3 regions of the Fundidesulfovibrio sp. YSD1 genome follow, and region 1 is predicted to be linked to each of the others. Evidence: predicted binding sites of a transcription regulator. Region 1 holds the regulator's gene; each other region holds the start of a gene.
What was found. The regulator sigma-54, encoded in region 1, starts transcription at its own class of promoters, with help from an activator protein. The targets are predictions, from matches to a motif close to CTGGCACGGNNNNTGCTT.
Positions count from the first base shown of each region.

Region 2: a site for sigma-54 is predicted at 2,443-2,460, ahead of sqr (type III sulfide quinone reductase, selenoprotein subtype). Genes of this name have one in related genera too.
Region 3: a site for sigma-54 is predicted at 4,589-4,606, ahead of flgB (flagellar basal body rod protein FlgB). Genes of this name have one in related genera too.

Region 1 is NZ_AP043666.1:147,486-154,170, forward strand. It holds gene ACZ5V4_RS00770 (phosphoribosylformylglycinamidine synthase subunit PurQ) at 1-370, opposite strand, end outside; gene ACZ5V4_RS00775 (CTP synthase) at 514-2,151, shown strand; gene ACZ5V4_RS00780 (KdsC family phosphatase) at 2,148-2,708, shown strand; gene rpoN (RNA polymerase factor sigma-54) at 2,902-4,341, shown strand; gene hpf (ribosome hibernation-promoting factor, HPF/YfiA family) at 4,383-4,919, shown strand; gene ACZ5V4_RS00795 (PTS sugar transporter subunit IIA) at 4,919-5,371, shown strand; gene rapZ (RNase adapter RapZ) at 5,486-6,373, shown strand; gene ACZ5V4_RS00805 (PTS sugar transporter subunit IIA) at 6,384-6,685, shown strand, end outside.
Region 2 is NZ_AP043666.1:3,419,545-3,426,229, reverse strand. It holds gene ACZ5V4_RS15935 (response regulator) at 61-417, opposite strand; gene ACZ5V4_RS15930 (helical membrane plugin domain-containing protein) at 456-1,103, opposite strand; gene sqr (type III sulfide quinone reductase, selenoprotein subtype) at 1,115-2,350, opposite strand; gene ACZ5V4_RS15920 (NADH-quinone oxidoreductase subunit A) at 2,824-3,234, shown strand; gene ACZ5V4_RS15915 (NADH-quinone oxidoreductase subunit B/C/D) at 3,231-5,609, shown strand; gene nuoE (NADH-quinone oxidoreductase subunit NuoE) at 5,625-6,119, shown strand; gene ACZ5V4_RS15905 (complex I 51 kDa subunit family protein) at 6,123-6,685, shown strand, end outside.
Region 3 is NZ_AP043666.1:2,424,001-2,430,685, forward strand. It holds gene ACZ5V4_RS11320 (molybdopterin-dependent oxidoreductase) at 1-725, shown strand, start outside; tRNA gene ACZ5V4_RS11325 (tRNA-Phe) at 1,103-1,178, opposite strand; gene hflX (GTPase HflX) at 1,195-2,838, opposite strand; gene ACZ5V4_RS11335 (IMP cyclohydrolase) at 2,949-3,542, opposite strand; gene ACZ5V4_RS11340 (tetratricopeptide repeat protein) at 3,716-4,288, opposite strand; gene flgB (flagellar basal body rod protein FlgB) at 4,681-5,094, shown strand; gene flgC (flagellar basal body rod protein FlgC) at 5,098-5,535, shown strand; gene fliE (flagellar hook-basal body complex protein FliE) at 5,555-5,890, shown strand; gene fliF (flagellar basal-body MS-ring/collar protein FliF) at 5,920-6,685, shown strand, end outside.

The sequences.
Region 1 (6,685 bases):
AATATTTGTTGTCCAGCGCGGGCAGGAGGCCGAGCTTCACCAGCAGCTGGAAGCCGTTGCAGATGCCAAGGATCAGCCCGCCGTCCTCGAAGAAGGCGCGCAGCTGGTCGAGCAGCGGGTCGCCCGAGACGGGCTTGGCGTATTTCCAGCGGATGGCCCCGGCCTGTCCCGCGCCAAGGTCGTCGCCGTCGAGGAATCCGCCGGGGAAGATGAGAAAATTGTAGCCGGGCAGGCGCACCCGTCCGGCGATGATGTCGGAGAAAAAGACGATGTCCGTCTGGTCGGAACCGGCGAGTTTGGCCGCGTGGGCGGACTCCGCCTCGCAGTTGGTGCCGTATCCGGTGATGACCAGGGTTCTCACTTGGGCCATGAACAATGCTCCAGGGGTTTCTTGAAAAATCCGGGCCGGTCGCTTAGACGTATCCGAGCGACATTACGTGCCCCCGCGCAAGGCGTCAACCGGGCGGGGGTTTTCCATGTTTCTTCCAGAGCATCCAAGGAGTCTCTATCCCTATGAAGACCAAGTTCATATTCGTCACCGGCGGCGTGCTTTCCTCCCTGGGCAAGGGCCTGGCCGCGGCCTCCATCGGCGCGCTTCTGCAGGCGCGCGGGCTTCGCTGCACCATCATGAAGCTCGACCCCTACATCAACGTGGACCCGGGCACCATGAACCCCTTCCAGCACGGCGAGGTCTACGTCACCAACGACGGGGCCGAGACCGACCTGGACCTGGGCCACTACGAGCGCTACCTGGGCGTGGCCATGTCCCAGGCCAACAACATCACCTCGGGGCGCATCTACTTCAACGTGATCCAGAAGGAGCGCCGGGGCGACTACCTGGGCGGCACCGTGCAGGTGATCCCGCACATCACCGACGAGATCAAGCGCGCCATTCTGGGCGTGGCCAAGGACGAGGACGTGGCCCTGATCGAGATCGGCGGCACCGTGGGCGACATCGAGGGCCAGCCCTTCCTGGAGGCCATCCGCCAGCTGCGCACGGACCTGGGCAAGGAGAACGTGCTCTACATCCACCTGACGCTGATCCCCTACATCCGCGTGGCTGGGGAGCTGAAGACCAAGCCCACCCAGCACAGCGTCAAGGAGCTTCGCTCCATCGGCATCCAGCCCGACATCATCCTCTGCCGCTCCGAGATCGACCTGGACCAGTCGCTCAAGAGCAAGATCGCGCTCTTCTGCAACGTGGACCCGGACGCCGTGTTCACCTCCGTGGACGTGAAAAGCATCTACGAGGTGCCCCTCAAGCTCTACGCCGAGGGCGTGGACCAGAAGATCGCCATCCTCCTGCGCCTGCCCGCCAAGAACGCGGAGCTCGACCCCTGGCAGAACCTGTGCAGGAAGCTCGCCCACCCCAAGGGCGAGGTGACCATCGGCATCGTGGGCAAGTACGTGGACCTCAAGGAGGCCTACAAGAGCCTGCACGAGGCCCTGGTGCACGGCGGCGTGGCCAACGACGTGAAGGTCGACCTGGTCTACGTGAACTCCGAGGAGGTCACCCCGGCCAACGTGGCCGAGCGCCTGGCGGGCATGGACGGCATCCTCGTGCCCGGCGGCTTCGGCTCGCGCGGCGTGGAGGGCAAGATCGCGGCCATCCGGTATGCCCGCGAGAACAAGGTTCCCTTCTTCGGCATCTGCCTGGGCATGCAGCTGGCCTGCATCGAGTTCGCGCGCAACGTGCTCGGCCTGCCCGAGGCCAACTCCGAGGAGTTCAACCGCCTGAGCCCCGACCCGATCATCTACCTGATGCGCGAATGGTACGACTTCCGCACCAAGAAGGTGGAGAAGCGCGACGTGGACTCCGAAATGGGCGGCACCATGCGCCTGGGCGCCTACCCCTGCGTGGTCAAGCCCGGCACCGCGGCCATGGAGGCCTACCAGGCCGCCAACATCGAGGAGCGCCACCGCCACCGCTACGAGTTCAACAAGGCCTACTTCGCGCGCATGGAGGAGAAGGGCATGGTCTTCTCCGGGCTCTCGCCGGACGAGTCCCTGGTGGAGGTTGTCGAGCTGCCCGGGCATCCGTGGTTTTTGGGCTGCCAGTTCCATCCGGAGTTCAAGTCCAACCCCATGAAGCCGCACCCGCTGTTCCGCGAGTTCATCAGGGCCTCCAAGGCCGCCCGCGAGGGCAAGTGAGGCGGCCCGTCAGGCCCGGCGTCAACCGCCGGGCCCTGGGCCTGGCCAGGTCCGTGAAGCTCCTCGTCCTGGACGTGGACGGGGTGCTCACGGACAACGGCGTCTGGCACGACGGGGCCTCGCAGCACGGCGTCGGCTTCAAGCGCTTCGGCGTCCAGGACGGCATGGGGCTCAAGCTCCTCATGCAGGCCGGGATCGAGGTGGCGGTCATCTCGGGGCTGGGCAACGTCCAGGCCGAGCACCGCATGCGCGAACTCGGCATCCGCGAGTTCCACGGCGGGCACCTGAAGAAGCTGCCCGTGTTCGAGGGCATTCTGGAATCGAAGGGATTGGAGGCCCAGCAGGCCGCCTACATGGGCGACGACTGGCTGGACGCGTCCGTGATGGCCCGCGCGGGCCTGCCCATGGCCCCCTCCGACGCCCAGCCCGAGGTGCTGCGCCTGGCCCAGTGGGTGTCGCGCAGGCCCGGGGGGCACGGGGCGGTGCGGGAGGCCGCGAGGTTCCTGCTCCTGGCCCAGGGCCTGCTTTCGGGCATCTGGGACCGCTGGTCGTGCTGAAACGGCCCCGAAAACGCCGCCTTGCTCCCCTTGCGACCTGCAAAACCGCCCGGCGCACCCTTGGGCCTTGCGGAGAAACCGCGTCAAGTCTTGCCACGTTCCCTCTTTTAGTGCATAACCGCCGTTGCCGATTAGGTGTTTCCGGCATTTTTCTTGCTAGCCCCTGAACCCGACCGAGAGGTACCGAGCGCGCATGGCTCTTGAGCTCAGACAGCAACTCAAGCTTTCGCAGCAACTGGTGATGACTCCGCAGTTGCAGCAGGCCATCAAGCTGTTGCAGCTCTCAAGGCTGGAGCTGGTGGAGACCGTCCAGAAGGAGATGCTCGAGAATCCCCTTCTGGAGGAGACCTACCAGGACGACGACCGGCCCGAGCCCACCATCGCGGAAGACTCCCACGCGCCGGACGCCACCCAGGAAGAGGGGGCCATGCAGCGCGAGCTGCTCAAGACCGCCGAGTGGGACGACTACATCGGCGACTTCGCCTCCACCTCCCGCCAGGCCACCGTGCGCGAGTACGAGGCCCCGGAGGAGGGCATGTCCTTCGAGGCCAGGCTTTCCTCCAAGCCCTCCCTGGAGGGCCACCTCGCCTGGCAGATCAATCTTTCGCCCTTCACGCCCGAAGAGCGCCGCGTGGCCGAGGGCATCGTGGGCAACCTGAACGCCCAGGGCTACCTGGGCGAGTCCGTGGAGGACATCGCGGCCGACTGCGCCGTGGAGCCCGCCATGGTGGAGAAGGTTCTCTACACGCTCCAGCGCTTCGACCCCGTGGGCGTGGCCGCCCGCACCCCGCAGGAGTGCCTGCTGGTGCAGCTGGAGGTCTACCGCTACAAGGACCCGGTGCTCCTGGAGATCGTCCGCGACCACCTGGAGGACCTGGAGAAGAAGCGCTACAAGCAGCTGGCCAAGAAGTTCAGGATCACGCTGGAGGACATCAAGGAATACCTTGAGATCATCCAGTCCCTCGACCCCATGCCCGGCTCGCACTTCAGCGGATCCGATCCCGTCTACGTGAGCCCGGACGCCTACGTGTACAAGTACGGCGAGGATTTCGTCATCGTGCTCAACGAGGACGGCCTGCCCAAGCTCCAGCTCTCCCCGTACTACATGGAGGACATGTCCCGCATCGGCACGGGCAAGGACAAGGACTACCTCCAGGACAAGATGCGCTCGGCCCAGTGGCTGATGAAGAGCCTCTACCAGCGCCAGCGCACGCTGTTCAAGGTGCTGGAATCGATAGTCAAGTTTCAGCGCGATTTCTTCGAGGAAGGCGTGACCAAGTTGAAGCCGCTGATCCTCAAGGACGTGGCCGACGACATCGGCATGCACGAATCCACCGTCAGCCGCATCACCACCAGCAAGTACGTGGCCACCCCCCATGGCATCTTCGAGCTGAAGTTCTTCTTCAACTCGGCCCTGGAGCTCGACGACGGGTCGAGCGTGGGCTCCGAGTCGGTGAAGGCGCTCATCAAGCAGCTCATCGCCGCGGAGGACCCGAAAAAGCCCGTCAGCGACGAGCAGATCGCGGACATCCTCAAGCAGAAGCTTCAGGTGAACATAGCCCGGCGCACCGTGGCCAAGTACCGCATGGCCATGGGCATCGAGTCCTCGTCCAAGCGCAAGGAAGTCCTGTAAAAACGCCGCATCGTCCAAAGCGGCCATTTCCGGAGGATATCATGAACATCGCTTTCCATTTCAAGAATTTCGAGCCGTCTCCCGGTCTGCGCGAATACGCTGGCAAGCGTTTCGACAAGCTCAACAAATATATGCCCAACGCCGAGAACGCCGAGGTCGTGGTCACCCTCTCCGTGGAGAAGACCCGCCAGATCGCGGACGTGGTCATCGACGCCGACGCCATGCACATCTCCGCCCATGAGCGCTCCGACGACATGTACTCCACCATCGACATGATCACGGACAAGCTCGAAGCCCAGATGCGCAAGATGCGCGAGAAGATGAAGGACCGCCGCAAGGCCGCCTCCGCCTCCGTGACCATGGGCGTGGTCAGCATGGCCGAGGGCAAGGTCAGCTCCATCGAGGAGTCCGACAAGTACAACCCGAAGCCCATGAGCGTGGAAGAGGCCGCCCTGCAGCTCGACGCCATGAAGTTCGAGTTCCTGGTGTTCTTCAACTCCGAGAGCGAGCGCATCAACGTGATCTACAAGCGCAAGAACGCCGACTACGGCCTGATCGACCCTGGAGTATCCCTCTGATGCGGCTGGGAGAGTTCCTGCGCAGGGATTTCGTGCTGGACGACCTCAAGGCCTCGGACAAGCCCGAGGTCCTGGCCGAACTGGTGGCGCCCGTGGCGAAAGCCTTCGCGGACGTGGACCCGAAAAAAGCCTTGAGGGTCCTGCTCGACAGGGAGAACCTGGGCACCACGGGCATCGGCGACGGCGTGGCCATCCCGCACGGAAAGATGGACTCCCTGGGGGAGATCGTCATCGTGGTCGGCCGCAGCAAGTCCGGGGTGGATTTCGAGGCCCTGGACCACAAGCGGTGCAGGATATTCTTCCTGGTGCTCGCCCCGGAACACGTGGCGGGCATGCACCTGCGCATCCTCGCGCAGATATCGAGGCTGCTCTCGGACGAAGGCTTCAGGGAGTCCTTCCTCGAAGCCCAGGACCAGGACGGCCTCTGGCGGGTACTGGCCAGCCATTCCTGATGGCGTGAAGCCTCGGGAAGGCGCGGCCGCTTCCGTCATGCAACCGGACCGATGTCGTGCTAGGAAGTCCCCGCCCGCGAAAGCGTGCGGGGACTTTTCACAAGGAGCTGGGCTATGCCGGGTGCTGGTGCCGACCTGCCGGTCGTCGTGATTTCGGGCTTGTCCGGATCGGGCAAGTCCACGGCGCTCAACGTCTTCGAGGACCTGGGCTATTTCTGCGTGGACGGGCTGCCCGCCAGCCTGATGCCCAAGCTCGTGAGCCTCTTCAAGGGCCAGGGGGCCAACCGCTACCGGGGCCTGGCCCTGGGCATGGACCTGCGCGAGGCCGATTTCGTCACGGGCTGGGAGCCGGCCATCGCCGATCTCAGGGCCGCGGGCGACTCGCCGCAGATCGTGTTCGTGGAGGCGTCCACCCAGGAGATCATGCGCCGCTACGCCACCACGCGCAGGCCCCACCCCTTCGAGTCCGAGGGCTACGGCCTGGGCGAGGCCGTGGAGGAGGAGCGCAGGCGCATGGCCCCGCTGCGCGAGGCCGCCGACCTGGTCATGGACACCACGGGCTTCTCCATCCACGACCTGCGCCGCCAGCTCCAGGACAAGTGGAAGTTCCTGGAAGGCCAGGGCCCGGCCATGAAGATCCACATCATGAGCTTCGGGTTCAAGTACGGCATCCCCACGGAATCCGACCTGGTCATGGACCTGCGCTTTTTGCCCAACCCGTACTTCGACCCGGAGCTCAAGCCGCTCTCCGGGCAGGACCAGGCAGTGGTGGAGTACGTGCTGGGCTCGGAGGAGGGCAGGACCTTCCTGCCCAGGCTCAAGGAGTTCCTCCTGGACCTGGTGCCCCGCTACGCGCGCGAGGGCCGCTACCGCCTGACCGTGTCCCTGGGCTGCACGGGCGGGCGGCACCGCTCCGTGGCCACGGCCGAGGCGGTTTTTGACACCTTGCGCAAGGCGGGTTACACGGTGTCGCTGGAACACCGCCATATAGAAAAAGGCTGATATTTCAACGATGAGCAAGATTACTCCGACCGACGCCCCCGTGGGCGTGGTCATCGTGACCCACACCGACTACGCCGAGAAGCTCCTGAAGGCGGCCGAGATGATCATCGGCCCCCAGCTGAACGCCAGGACCGTGGCCGTGGACGTGGGCGTGGACACGGCGCAGACCGTCAAGGAGCTCGAGGCCGCCATCAAGGCCGTGGACCAGGGCGGCGGGGCCATGATCCTCACCGACATGTTCGGCGGGACCCCCACCAACCTGGCCCTGTCGCTTTTCGGCCAGCACCGCATCGAGGTGGTCACCGGCGTGAA
Region 2 (6,685 bases), 470 kb from region 1:
GGAAGCCCGCGCCTTGCGTAAACCCCGGCCGGTTTCCCGGCCGGACGTGGAGGGACTTGATCAGCCTTCGATCATTTCCTTGACCATCTTGAGGGTCTTCTCGGTGTCCACGGGCTTGGTCAGCACGGGGACGTTCTTGGTCAGGACCGGCGGGCGGGGGCCGACGCCGGAGATCACGATAACCGGGATCTCGGCCAGCATGGGCTCCTGGCGCAGCTTGACGTAGAACAGGGTGCCGCCGCGGGCGGGCATGTCCATGTCCAGGGTGATGAGGTCCGGCTTGTGGACCTGGGCCATCTCGAGACCTTCGACGCCGTTCTTGGCGCCGACGGTTTCATAGCCCGCCTCTTCAAAGACGTCCTTGAGATACGAGATGATCTCGGGATCGTCGTCGATGATGAGGATCTTCTTGGCCATAATTACCTCGCGTTTTCGCGGCCAGGCCGCATTAGTAGTTACTTAAGCTTGCCCAGCGCCTTGACCATCTGCATGGCCACGCCGATGCCGTCCTTCACCTCGGAGTCGGACAGAGCGCCCACCACGCCGAACATGCCCACGGGCTTGGCGCCTTCGAGGTCGATGTTGGCGGGCAGATCGGTGAGCTTCTCCAGAAGTTCGAGCATCTTGGGATCGCTCATCTTCTTGAGCAGGCCGATCAGGGCCACGAAGCTGTCGCCCATGGCCTCGATGTCCTCGGGGCCGTAGTGCTGGGCGATCTTGCCGCGCACCTCGAGCATGGCCTCGTAGGTGCGGAATACGCCCTTCTGTTCCAGTTCGCCCAGCTTGCGCACGGTCTGGTGCAGGGCGGACTTCATCATCGGCTCCATGGTGTGCCACATGTCGATGATGGTTTCGAGCGACTCCAGGGCCCAGGTCAGGTTCTTCACGTTGGTGAGGAACTTCTTCACCAGGGGGAGCAGGTCCTCCAACTGGAAGTTGTCCTCGACGTCCTTGAATTCCTTGATCAGGGCGTAGAGAGCCTGCTTCATGATCGGGTTCAGATCCCTGACCAGATCATCCATCGGCTCCCTGGCCTCGCGCATCACAGCCAGCTCGGCCTCTATCGCGCCGAGTTTTTCGAGAATGAGGTCCTCTTTGTTCATGTTCACCACTCCTAGAAGCCGCCGGGGCGCTTCTTGCCGGCCATGAACATCTGAGGTTCGAGGGGCAGGTCCTTACCCTTGAGCATGAGGTTGAAGTAGACCCACTTGAACATCATCTTGCCCCAGTAGTTCATGTAGGATTCTTCGAGCAGGGCGAAGGGTCCGATGCCGGGGAACGGATACTTGCCCGGCAGGGGCTCGACCTTGTAGTTGAAGTCGATCAGCGCGGCCTTCTCGTAGCCGGTGACGATGAAGCAGTTGGAGTGGCCGTCGAACTCGGGGCGGGGAGCCAGGCCCTCGATGTCGCGGTGCAGGTTCTCCACCAGCACGTCGGCCTCGAAGTGGGTCACGGACCCGGCCTTGGAGGTCGGCACGTTGGTGGCGTCGCCCAGGATGTACATGTTCTCGTAGTCGGGCGACTTCAGGGTGTAGTGGTCGGTCTTCATGTAGCCCATGGGGTCGCCGATCTCGGAGTCGATGATCACCTGCGCGCCGAAGTTGGGCGGGATGGCCACCAGCAGGTCGAACTCGGTCTCGTCGCCGCGCATGGACTCGAGCACGCCGCGCTCGGCGTCCACGGACGCGATCTCGAAGTTGGGCACGATCTTGATGTTCTTCTCTTCGCAGATCTTGCCCAGGGCGGCGGCGGCCACGGGCTTGGTGAACGCGCCGGTGAGGGGCGTGACCAGCTCGATCTCGATGTTGTGGCGGGTGCCCTCGGTCATGAAGAACCAGTCGGCCAGGAAGAGGAATTCCAGCGGCGCGACCGGGCACTTGATGGGCATCTCGGCGATGTTCAGCACGAGCTTGCCCTTCTCGAAGCGCTGGAGCGTGTGGAAGAGGTCCACCGCGCCGTTGGGGGTGTAGAAGTCGTGGATGTTCTTCTTCCAGCCGTCCATCATGCCTTCGATCTCGTCGGGCACGATGCGGCAGCCGGTGGCGACCACGATCCAGTCGTACTCGTGCTTGCCGTTGGTGGTGGTGACGACCTTGCCCACCGGGTCGATGGCGGTGATCTCTTCGTTCACGAAATCAACACCGCTGGGGATGAAGCTGGACAGAGGGCGGATGCAGTCCTTGATGTCGTAAATGCCGAAGGGAACGAACAGCCAGCCGGGCTGGTAGTGGTTCACCGTACCGCGTTCGATGATGGTGATCTTCCACTCTTTCTCGTCCAGTTTCTGGCGCATCTTGTTGGCGATTATGCAACCGCCGGCGCCGGCGCCAAGGATAAGAAGCTTTTTCATGTCCTGACATCTCCTCTGGGTTAAATAGAAACCTAGGTTCCACGTTCCCCCGAGCGTCCCCGGGGAGTCCCCAATCCACGTGATTTCTCCTTGAGCAGGGGCCGTGCCAAAGTCGATTGTCAGCATCTTATCTTTTTATTTCAGTACATTGGAGACGATAGGAACGAGAGTTGCGCACACCCGCCCCTGCAACGGATGTTGACGACGTGCGCGGGCGCCGCCGGGGAGCGCCCCGGCTGCGGGCGGGCGAACGGACGCGCAACAATTGTTGACGCGGCAACATCTTTTGCTGGACCGGCGGGAGGATGGGCCTGCCGGACGCGGGCGCGGGCGCCCGAAGGCGAGGCGGACCCGTCAAACGGTTCTTTTCCTTTACTCTCTCCGCCCAAATGGGCTATAGGGGTGGCATCCTTGCTTCCACTTTAGGCTTTCACCGCCGGAGCCCGGGCCGTACCCCACAAGGAATGAACAGCATGACGCCCATCGACGCCGCTACCTCAGCCGCCCTCTCCCCGTGGGAGCCGGGCGGGCTGGCACTCACGGTCTTCGCCCTGGTCACGGGGGCGATCATGGTCGTGCTCCTGATCCTCACGCGCCTGGTCAACCCGCCCAGGCGCGGCACGGAAAAGGAGCGCCCCTACGAGTGCGGCGTGATCCCCACGCCCGAGCCCGCCTTCCGCTATCCCGCCCCGTTCGCGCTGGTGGCCATGGCCTTCCTGGTCTTCGACGTGGAGACGGCCTTCATCTACACGTGGGCGGTCTCCTTCGAGAAGCTGACCTGGGCGGGGCTCGCGGGCATCTCGGTGTTCATCGGCGTCCTGCTTCTTAGCCTCTGGTACCTCTGGCTCAAGGGAGGGCTCCAATGGGGCGGGGCCTCGAAATGACGGCGCATCCCGGGGCGCACGGCTCGCCCAACACGGTGGAGCTGGCCGTGGACTGGTGCCGGGCCAACAGCCTGTGGCCCTTCTTCTTCGGCCTCTCCTGCTGCTTCGTGGAGGAGGCCACGGCCTTCACCTCGCGCTACGACATCGCCCGCTTCGGCTCCGAGGTGTTCCGGGGCTCGCCGCGCCAGTCGGACGTGCTCATCGTCTCGGGCACGATATTCAAGAAAGTCGCGCCCGTGGTGCTCAGGCTCTACGAGCAGATGGCCGAGCCCCGCTGGGTTATCTCCATGGGCTCGTGCTCCAACACGGGCGGCATGTACGACGTGTACTCGGTGGTCCAGGGCGTGGACCAGATCCTGCCCGTGGACGTCTACGTCCCGGGCTGCCCGCCCAGGCCCGAGGCGCTTCTGCACGGGCTCATGGAACTGCAGAAGAAGATCAAGACCGAGCGCCCCCTGCGCCCCATCCTGGGCCTGCGCGGCGGCCACCAGGGCGGCAGGACCGACCACCTCGTGGAGGGCGTGAGCAAGACCATGGACACGCGCGGGCCCGGCTTCTCCGGAAGCGCCGTGCGCGGCGCGGCGGCCACGCCCCCGGATTTCGCGGGAAACCGCTCGCGCCTGATGTGGACCCCGCCCGCCGCGCGCATCGAGATCTCGCAAAAGGAGCGCACCCTGGCGGAGGACCTCAGGGAGCGCTTCGGCCCCGAGGTCGAGTCCGTGGAGCCCGCCTCGGACATGCCCACCCTGCGCGTGCCCCGGGAAAAGGCCCGGGAGCTGCTGGCGTACCTGAAAAACAAGCCCCGCTCGCCCTTCAAGCGCCTGGAGGACCTGACCGCCATCGACGAGTCCGCCAGGCAGGCGAAACAGGGCTACCCGGATTTCCACCTGGTCTACACGCTGCTCAGCTTCCGCGACGCCTCCCGCCTGAGAGTTAAAGTTCCGCTCGAAGGAAGCGAGCCCCAGGCCGACAGCGTCACCGGCGTGTGGCCCAGCGCCCAGTGGTACGAGCGCGAGGTGCGCGAGATGTTCGGCGTGGGCTTTGCGGGCCTGGACGATACCCGGCCCCTGATCCTGCCGCCCAATTGGCCGGGGCACCCGCTGCGCAAGTCCCACGTGCGCCGCTCGACCCAGATGCCGCCCTTCACCCCGGGCGACCTGCCCGGCCTGGAGCCCGTGGACGCGGCCCAGATACTCGGCCATCCCCTGGACGAGGAGGAGATGCTCCTCAACTTCGGGCCGCACCACTACGGCACCCACGGCGTGATGCGCTACGTGCTGGCCCTGCACGGCGAGACCATCCGCAAGATGGACATCGAGATCGGCTACCACCACCGTGGCGTGGAGAAGATCGCCGAACATCAAAGCTGGCACCAGTTCATCCCCTACACCGACCGCGTGGACTACCTCTCGGGCGTGGCCAACAACCTCTCCTACGTCACGGCCGTGGAGAAGCTGGCGGGGATTCGCGTGCCGGACAGGGCCTGGTACATCCGGGTGATGCTCTGCGAGTTCTTCAGGCTCTCGAACCACCTGCTCTTCTACGGCACCATGGTCCAGGACCTGGGCCAGATGAGCGCCATCTTCTACAGCTTCCGCGAGCGCGAGATGGTCCTGGACATCATCGAGACCATCACCGGCGGCAGGCTGCACCCCTCCTGGTTCAGGATCGGCGGCGTGGCCCAGGACCTGCCCGAGGGCTGGCTGGAGAAGGTGGAGCACTTCATCAAGGTGTTCCCGGCGCGCATCAAGGAGTACGAGGCGCTTTTCCGGCGAAACCCCATCTTCGAGGCCCGCACCAGGGGCGTGGCCCCGCTCTCGCGCGAGGACGCCATGGAATGGGGCGTCACCGGGGCCAACCTGCGCGCCTGCGGCGTGGACTGGGACCTGCGCAAGAAGATCCCCTACGGCCCCTACGAAACCTTCGACTTCGACGTGCCCACGGGAACGCGCGGCGACTGCCACGACCGCTACACCGTGCGCATGGAGGAGATGCGCCAGAGCCTGCGCATCATCGAGCAGGCCGTGCGCGACATGCCCCCGGGCCCCCACGTCTGCCAGGACTTCCGCTACTGCGTGCCGGACAAGGCGCGCACGCTCAAAGACATCGAGAGCCTGATCCACCACTTCGTGAACACCACGCGCGGCCCCACGGTGCCCAGGGGCGAGGCCTACCACGCCACCGAGGCCCCGCGCGGCGAGCAGGGCTACTACGTGGTCTCGGACGGGCTCTCCTCGCCCTACCGGCTGCACATCCGCTCCCCGGGCTACGCCAACGTGCAGGCCGTGCGGCACTTCGTGCCCGGCCACACCATCCCGGACCTGGTGGCCACCCTGGCCTCGCTCGACTACATCCTGCCGGACATCGACAGGTAAGGAGACACGCCGCCCATGCTTCCGGACGAACTGGACCAGACCCTGCGCGAGATGATCGCCCACACGGACCACCCCAGGGAGATGGCCGTGGACGTTCTCTACGCGCTGCAGAACCACTACGGTTACCTCTGCGAGGCGGCCGTGGAGGAGGCCGCCCGGCGGCTTAACATGACCCCCATGGAGGTGGACGAACTGGCCACCTTCTACGACTTCTTCTACCGCGAGCCCGTGGGCCGCTACGTGATCCACGTCTGCGACGGGGTGGTCTGCTGGATGCACCGCGCCGAGGGCGTGTTCCGCCACCTCCAGGACGTCCTCGGCATCGCCCTGGGCCAGACCACGGCGGACGGCATGTTCTCCATCCTGCCCACGGCCTGCATCGGCGACTGCCAGAACGCCCCGGGCATGCTCGTCAACGGCAAGTATTACGGCAATCTCACCAACGAAAAGATCGACGAGATCCTCGCCCGCCTGCGTGAGCACGGCGAGGAGATCGTGGTGTGCAGGTGAGCCATGGCTGAACTCGTGCTTTTCAAGAACCGCCACCGCAAGCGCTACGTCCACCTGGACGAGTACCGCGAGGAAGGCGGCTACGCCGGACTTCAGAAGGCGCTCTCCTCCATGGCCCCGGAAGAGGTCATCAAGGAGATACTCGATGCGGGCCTGCGCGGCCGGGGCGGGGCGGGCTTCCCCACGGGGCGCAAGTGGGGCGGCGTGCCCAAGGACGGCCCGCACCCGCGCTACGTGCAGTGCAACGCCGACGAGATGGAGCCCGGCACCTTCAAGGACCGGATCATCATCAACGCCGACCCGCACCTCTTGATCGAGGGCATGATCCTGGCGGCCTACGCCGTGGGCGGGGACAAGGGCATCATCTTCATCCGCCCCTCCTACGAACTGGAGGCCGAGCTTCTCTCCATGGAACTGGAGGAAGCCCGCGCGGCCGGGCTTCTGGGCGAAAACATCCTGGGCTCGGGCTTCAGCTTCGACATCGTGGTGCACCGCTCCGGCGGGCGCTACATCTGCGGCGAGTCCGGGGCGCAGATCCGCGCGGTCATGGGCGTGCGGCCCAACCC
Region 3 (6,685 bases), 1.5 Mb from region 1:
TCGGCCCCGAACTGTGGCCCAGCGTGGTGACCATCCTCAACAAGGGCGGGCGCTTCCAGGAGTACGCCCAGGCCTACAAGGACGGGCAACTGGCCAACAAGTACGGCAAGATGGTGGGCATCTACTTCGACAACCTCTTCAAGGCCAAGGACTCCATCACCGGAAAGCCTTACCTGCCCTTCGCAGGGTTTGTTCCCGGCCCTCTGGACGTGGCGGGCAATTCCCTGCCGGACGCCAAGGACGGCTACGACCTGACGCTCATCACCTACAAGGCCATAACCCAGACCAAGTCCCGCACCTCGGGCAACTACTGGCTCCAGGCCCCGTATCCAGAGAACTTCGTGGAGGTCTCGGCGGCGGACGCAGCCCGGCTGGGTTTGAAGAACGGCGACACGGTCAAGGTGCTCTCGGCCTCCAACCCCGAAGGGGTCTGGGACCTGGGTCCGCTGGGCAAGAAGCCGGTGGCGGGCAAGGTGAAGGTGCTCGAAGGCCTTCGCCCGGGTGTCGTCAGCTTCTCCCTGGGCCACGGCCACTGGGCCTACGGGGCGGGCGCGTGGGAGATCGACGGCAAGAAGATCGCCCCGGACGCCAGACGCGCGACGGGCATCCACGCCAACGCGGCCATGCGCCTGGACCCGGTGCTGAAGAATACCGGACTGGTGGACAAGATCGGAGCGAGCGCGGTGTTCTACCAATCGCCCGTCAAACTGGTGAAAGCATCCTGAAGATCAACGGCGAGGCCCCCGAAAGGGGGCCTCGCACATTAAGCGATGCCACGTACGCTTGGCGAAGGTCGAAAGCGACAACCCTGTCCTTGCGGGGCAGGCCCTCCCAGGCACGGAAACGCCAGGCCGGGATGCGAGAGCATGGCCTCCAGGGCCGCAAGGCATCCTTCACGACGTTCGCCATGCATCTTTCGGCAGCCCTGCCAGGCCGTGCCGCCGCACGGCTCCCTCGGCATCGAGGAAGAGGCCGTGGAGGCCATCACTGGCTGGATGCTCGATCCGAAGCGCGGCCCGGGAGGAGGGGAGTAGGGCGCAACCATCTGCGCCGGCAACGAAAAAGGCCTCGCGGTTTCACCCGCAAGGCCTTCGTTCTTTCGTGGTGCCGAGGGACGGAATTGAACCGCCGACACGGGGATTTTCAGTCCCCTGCTCTACCAACTGAGCTACCTCGGCTCGAGGAAGAGTGCATCTATCCAGTTTCCCCGGGGTTGGCAAGAACTTTTTCCCAGCCCACGGCGTGGATTATCTCGGCCACCAGCGGCCCGAGCGTGGCCCGCTCCTTGGCGCTTATGGGTATCCCCTCGGGATAGCGCCCCAAAACCCAGGCCTTGCGCTCCTCGTCCAAGGTCTCCCACTTGTTGAGCGCCAGAAGCCTGGGCACGGTCTCCAGTTCCATCTCCTTGAGGATGGCCTCCACGGCCTCCACCTGGGCCGCGAGCTCCGGATGCCCGGCGTCGGCCACCTGGATGAGCAGGTCCGCGCTCTCCAACTCCTCCAGGGTGGCGCGGAAGGCCTCCTTGAGTTCCTTGGGCAGCTCGCGGATGAACCCCACGGTGTCGGTGAGCACCAGCTCGTGGTCCTGGGGGAAGCGCAGGCGGCGGCTGACCGGGTCCAGGGTGGCGAAGAGCTTGTCCTCGGCCAGCACCTCGGAGCGGGTCAGGGTGTTTAAAAGCGTCGATTTTCCGGCGTTGGTGTAACCCACCAGAGAGACGATGGGCAGCCCGGCCTTGGCCCGGCGGTCGCGCACCTGGGCGCGCTGCTTGCGCAGCTCGGAAAGCTCGCGCTTGATGCGCGTGAGGCGCTCGCGGATGCGCCGCCGGTCGATCTCCAGCTTGGTCTCGCCCGGCCCGCGCCCGCCGATGCCGCCCATGAGCCTGCTCATGGCCGGGTTTTTGCCCACGAGCCTAGGCAGGGTGTACTTGAGCTGGGCCATCTCGACCTGGAGCTTGCCCGAGCGCGACGTGGCCCGCTGGGCGAAGATGTCCAGGATGAGCTGGGTGCGGTCCAGGATCTTGCGCTCGGTCAGGTCGGCCAGGTTGCGCATCTGGGCGGGCGTCAATTCGCCGTCGAAGAGGAGCACCGATGCTCCCGAGGACAGGGCCATGACCTCCAGTTCCGAGAGCTTGCCCTTGCCGATGATGGTGCGCGGGTTCACCTGGGGCACGCGCTGGATCACCCGGCCGGTGAGGGAGAGCCCGGCGGTCTTGGCCAGGGCCTCGAGCTCGTCCAGGGAGGCCTCCAGCTCCAGCCGGGGCGCGCTGCCCACCCCGACCGCCACGGCGCGCCCGGCCACGCCCTCCTCGGAGCCCGCCACGGGCTGGGCCAGGCGGGCGAACTCGTCCTCCAGGGCCTGGGTCACGGCGGCGAAATCCGTCTCGGAGCGGTCCCACTGCACGGGGGACAGCACGGTCCAAGGCTTGGCCCCGGGCTCGGGGGAGGCGTCGGGCGTCAGGTGCGCGGTGTGGAGGCGCGCGGGCTGGGCCATGTCGTCCACGGTGAGCGCCGAGACCGAGTCCAGGCGCAGGAAAAGCATGTCCGTCAGGTCTTCCTGGTCGAGCCCGGCGTCGTGCAGGTGGGTGTGCAAAAGGCGCAGCCCGCGCAAGCGGCCCGAACCCTCGCGCGATCTGGGCAACTCAGGGATGAGGACGGAGTGGGGCTCGCCCACGATGACCATCTCCGGGCGGCCCTTGCGGTCGACGAGCAGGCCCACCTGGCGGCCCACCCCGTGGGAGATGGCGGCCAGTTCGCGGGCCTGGTCGGGCGTGTAGCCGCCCGAGGACGGGTAGCGCCTAGTGTAGAGGCGCTCCAGGGCCTTGAGCTGGCTGGGCTTCAATCCTTCCGTGTTTCCTTGGACTTTGCTTGCTATGGCGGGTCTCCCGGGTGGAGGTCCGCCGCGCCGGGCATGGGCCTGGCGCGGCGGGGTGCTGTAAGGTGGCGGCGCGCCTAGACCTGGGACAGGTAGTCGCGGATCATGGCGTCGTAGGCCGAGGTGGCCGCGAAGGTCTCGAGAGCCATGTCGCGGCGCAGGGCCAGCGGGGCCTTCATGGCGTTGGCTTCGAGCTCCGCCTGGACGCGGCCGTAGTGCGCGGGCGAGGGAACCACTAGAACGGAGTGGTAGTTCTTGGCCGAGGCGCGAAGCATGGTGGGGCCGCCGATGTCGATCTGCTCCACGGCGTCGCGGGCCGAGGCCTTGGCCGCGGCGGCCTTGGCGAAATCGTAGAGGTTGACGCAGATCAGGTCGAAGGGCGTAAGGCCGAACTTCCCGAGCGTCTCCATGTGCGCGGGGTCGTCCTTGTCGGCCAGGATGCCCGCGTGGATGTGGGGGTGCAGGGTTTTCACGCGCCCGCCCAGCATCTCGGGGAATCCCGTGACCTGGTCCACGGCGGTGACCGGAAGCCCGGCGTCGGTCATGGCCTTCTTGGTGCCGCCCGTGGAGACGAGCTCCACGCCGTTGGCGTGAAGGAACGCGGCGAATTCGGCCAGGCCGGACTTGTCGGTGACGGAGAGGATGGCCCTGCGGATGGGCAATAGATCCATGGCTGCCTCGCTGTTTTTGGCTTGGCAGTGCCAAATGCGCCCGCGCTTGGCAACCTCTTTCCGCATCCGCCCGCCCCGCGCCCTTTTTTGGGGTTGGTTCCCGGTCCGGCCGCCGGGAGCGGTTACGGACCGGGAACCAATGGGGGAGGGGAGATTCGTGAAAATTTCCCGCCCTAGGCGGCCCTGGCTTCCAGGTGCTCCTTGAGCTCCACCGCGGGCGTGTTGGCCGGGTCGTGCTCCAGGATGCGGTCCAGGTGCGCCCTGGCCTCGCCGTCGCGTCCGGCGGCCGCCAGGCAGCCGGCCAGCGAGTAGCGGATCTCGTGCTTCAGCGGGTCGATGGCCAGGTAGGCCTCCAGGTACGGCACCACGTCCTCCAGGAGGCCCATGGAGTGGCCCAGGCGGATGATGCTGTAGAGCGCGATCATGTTGGCCGGGTTGTGGTCCAGGGCCTGGGCGAAGTGGCTGAAGGCCGAGCCGATCTCGCCGCGCTCGGTCTCGATGAGCGCCATGCCCGAAAGGGCCTTGTCCGTGGCCTCGATGTCGGCGGCCTTGCGGTAGAAGACGAAGGCCTCGTCCAGGTCTCCCCTGTGCACGGCGATGGTGGCCAGCCCCAGGTAGGGGTCGGGATGGACCCCGTTGGAGCCCATGGCCTTGCGGTAGTATTCCTCCGCCTTGTCCAGCTCACCCATGAACAGGTAGCACTCGCCCAATTCCTTGTTGATTTCGTAGTCCAGATGACCGCTCATTACTGTCCCCTCCGGTGCGCGGACCCCGCTTGCCAAAACCTTCTCCCGGGCGCGGCGTCCTTTATTCGCTTCCCAAAGCTGGGAGACCTTCCTGGCCTCCCGTCTCCCCTTCCGTACCGGCGCGCCAACCTCGTCCCTCCCGGGGACCGGCGAACCTGCGAATTCTCCCTAGCAATCGGCGTGCCATGATTCGATGAGGGCAATTTCCTCCATCCGGCGCGCGTCCCTGCCCTGACAAGCATGACGCGTGCCCGACGCCCCCTGTTTCATGTAATTTCAGAATTTCAGATGGTTATGGTGTTGGAACGGGAGTTGCTACTGGATGGGCCGGGGCGGCCCTCGAACGGCCGGGCCAGCCCGGCAAAAAAAGCCGCCGCCCAAGGAGACACGCCATGCCTTCAATCTACGGAAAGAACGCAGCCCTGCTCGGCAAGGTCATGGACCTGCGCCTTGAGCGTCAAAACCTTGTCGTGTCCAACATCGCCAACATAAACATCCCCGGGTACAAGGCCCGCTCCCTGGAGTTCGAGAAGGAGCTCCAGGAGGCCATCGGCAGCCCGGAGACGCGCGCGAACATAACAAGGACCAACGCCGGCCACGTGCCCGGTCGCTTCAACGTGGACGGCTTCGAGGGCGGCCTGGGCAAGGAATTCAAGCCCCGCACCATCTACGGCGCCGACGCCGTGGACCTGGACAAGGAGATGGCCGCCATGTCCAAGAACTCGCTGATGTACAACGCCCTGACCACTGTGGTGCAGAAGAGCTTCGAGGGCATCACCAAGATCATCGGCGAAGGAGGCAAGTAGCTCATGGACTTCATGACCGCACTCGACATCGGCGGTTCCGCGCTGTCCGCGCAGCGGACGTACATGAACGTCATCGCCATGAACCTGGCCAACGCCAAGACCACGCGCACCGCCGACGGCCAGGGGCCCTACCAGCGCAAGTCCGTGGCCCTGGAGTCCACGCAGGCCACGCCCTTCGGCAAGGCCATGAACGCGGCCCTGGACCAGGAGCTGAACGGCGTGCGCGTCACCGGCATCGTCAACGACTCCAGGCCCCCGCGCCAGGTCTACGAGCCCGGGCACCCCGACGCCGACCAGAGCGGCTACGTGCAGTACCCGGACATCAACGTGGTGGAGGAGATGACCAACATGATCCAGGCCACGCGCAGCTACGAGGCCAGCACCACCACCATCACCACCATCAAGGCCATGTACAACAAGGCCCTGGAAATCGCCCGCTAGGCCCTGAAGGAGCACGACAATGGCCATAAGCCCCGTCGCGTTGAACGCCTACCGCGCCGCCATGGGCCAGACCCAGGGCGCGGGATCGGTCCAGAAGCAGGTCAGCCGCGCCCTCGGCGAGGTCCAGGCCCCGCAGAGCGGCTTCGTGGACGCGCTCAAGAACTCCGTGGCCAAGGTCAACGCCGAGCAGGTCCGCAAGGACCAGATGGTCGAGACCTTCGCCACCGGCGAGAACCAGAACGTCCACGAACTGATGATCCAGCTCCAGAAAGCCGGGGTGGCCATGTCCATGACCTCGGCCGTGCGCAACAAGGTCATGGACATGTACCGCGAACTCGTGAAGATGCCGTTCTAGGCCCGGTCGCATTCCAAAGGAGTTAAGCCATGCCCTCCGTGTTCAAATCGCTCTGGGACCAGGCCACCCGTTTCTGGTCCGGCCGCACCATGGCCCAGCGCATCCTCTTCGCCGGCGTCGCCGCTTCCGTGGTGGCCGCGTTCGTGCTGATGATCGTCTGGTTCAACCAGCCCGACTACAAGGTCCTCTTCTCCAAGCTGGGCACCGAGGACGCCGGGCGCGTCATGGAGACGCTCAAGGCGGCCAAGGTGCCCTACAGGCTGGAGGACGGCGGCCAGACCGTGCTGGTCCCGGCGGACATGGTCAGCGAGCAGCGCCTGAAGGTGGCGGGCGAGGGCAAGCTCCACGGCGTGGGCCTGGGCTACGAAATTTTTGACGACACCAAGGTCGGCCAGACCGACTTCGTGCAGCGCATCAACTACCAGCGCGCCCTGCAGGGCGAGCTGGCGCGCACCATCGGCGAGTTCCCCCAGATCGAGAAGGCCAGGGTGCACCTGGTGCTGCCCCAGAAGAGCCTGTTCATCGAGGAGCAGCGCAAGCCCAGCGCCTCGGTGGTGCTGACCTTGAAAAGCGGGGCCAAGCTCGAGCCCAAGCAGGTCCAGGGCATCGTCAATTTCGTGGCCATGAGCGTCGAGGGCCTGGACCATAGCCGCGTCACCGTCACGGACACGGCGGGCAAGATCCTCCACCAGCCCAAGGACGAGGCCAGCATCGACGGCATGACCAGCACCCAGTTCGAGTTCCGCAACACCTACCAGCGCACCGTCGAGCGCCAGATCGAGGAGTTGCTGAACC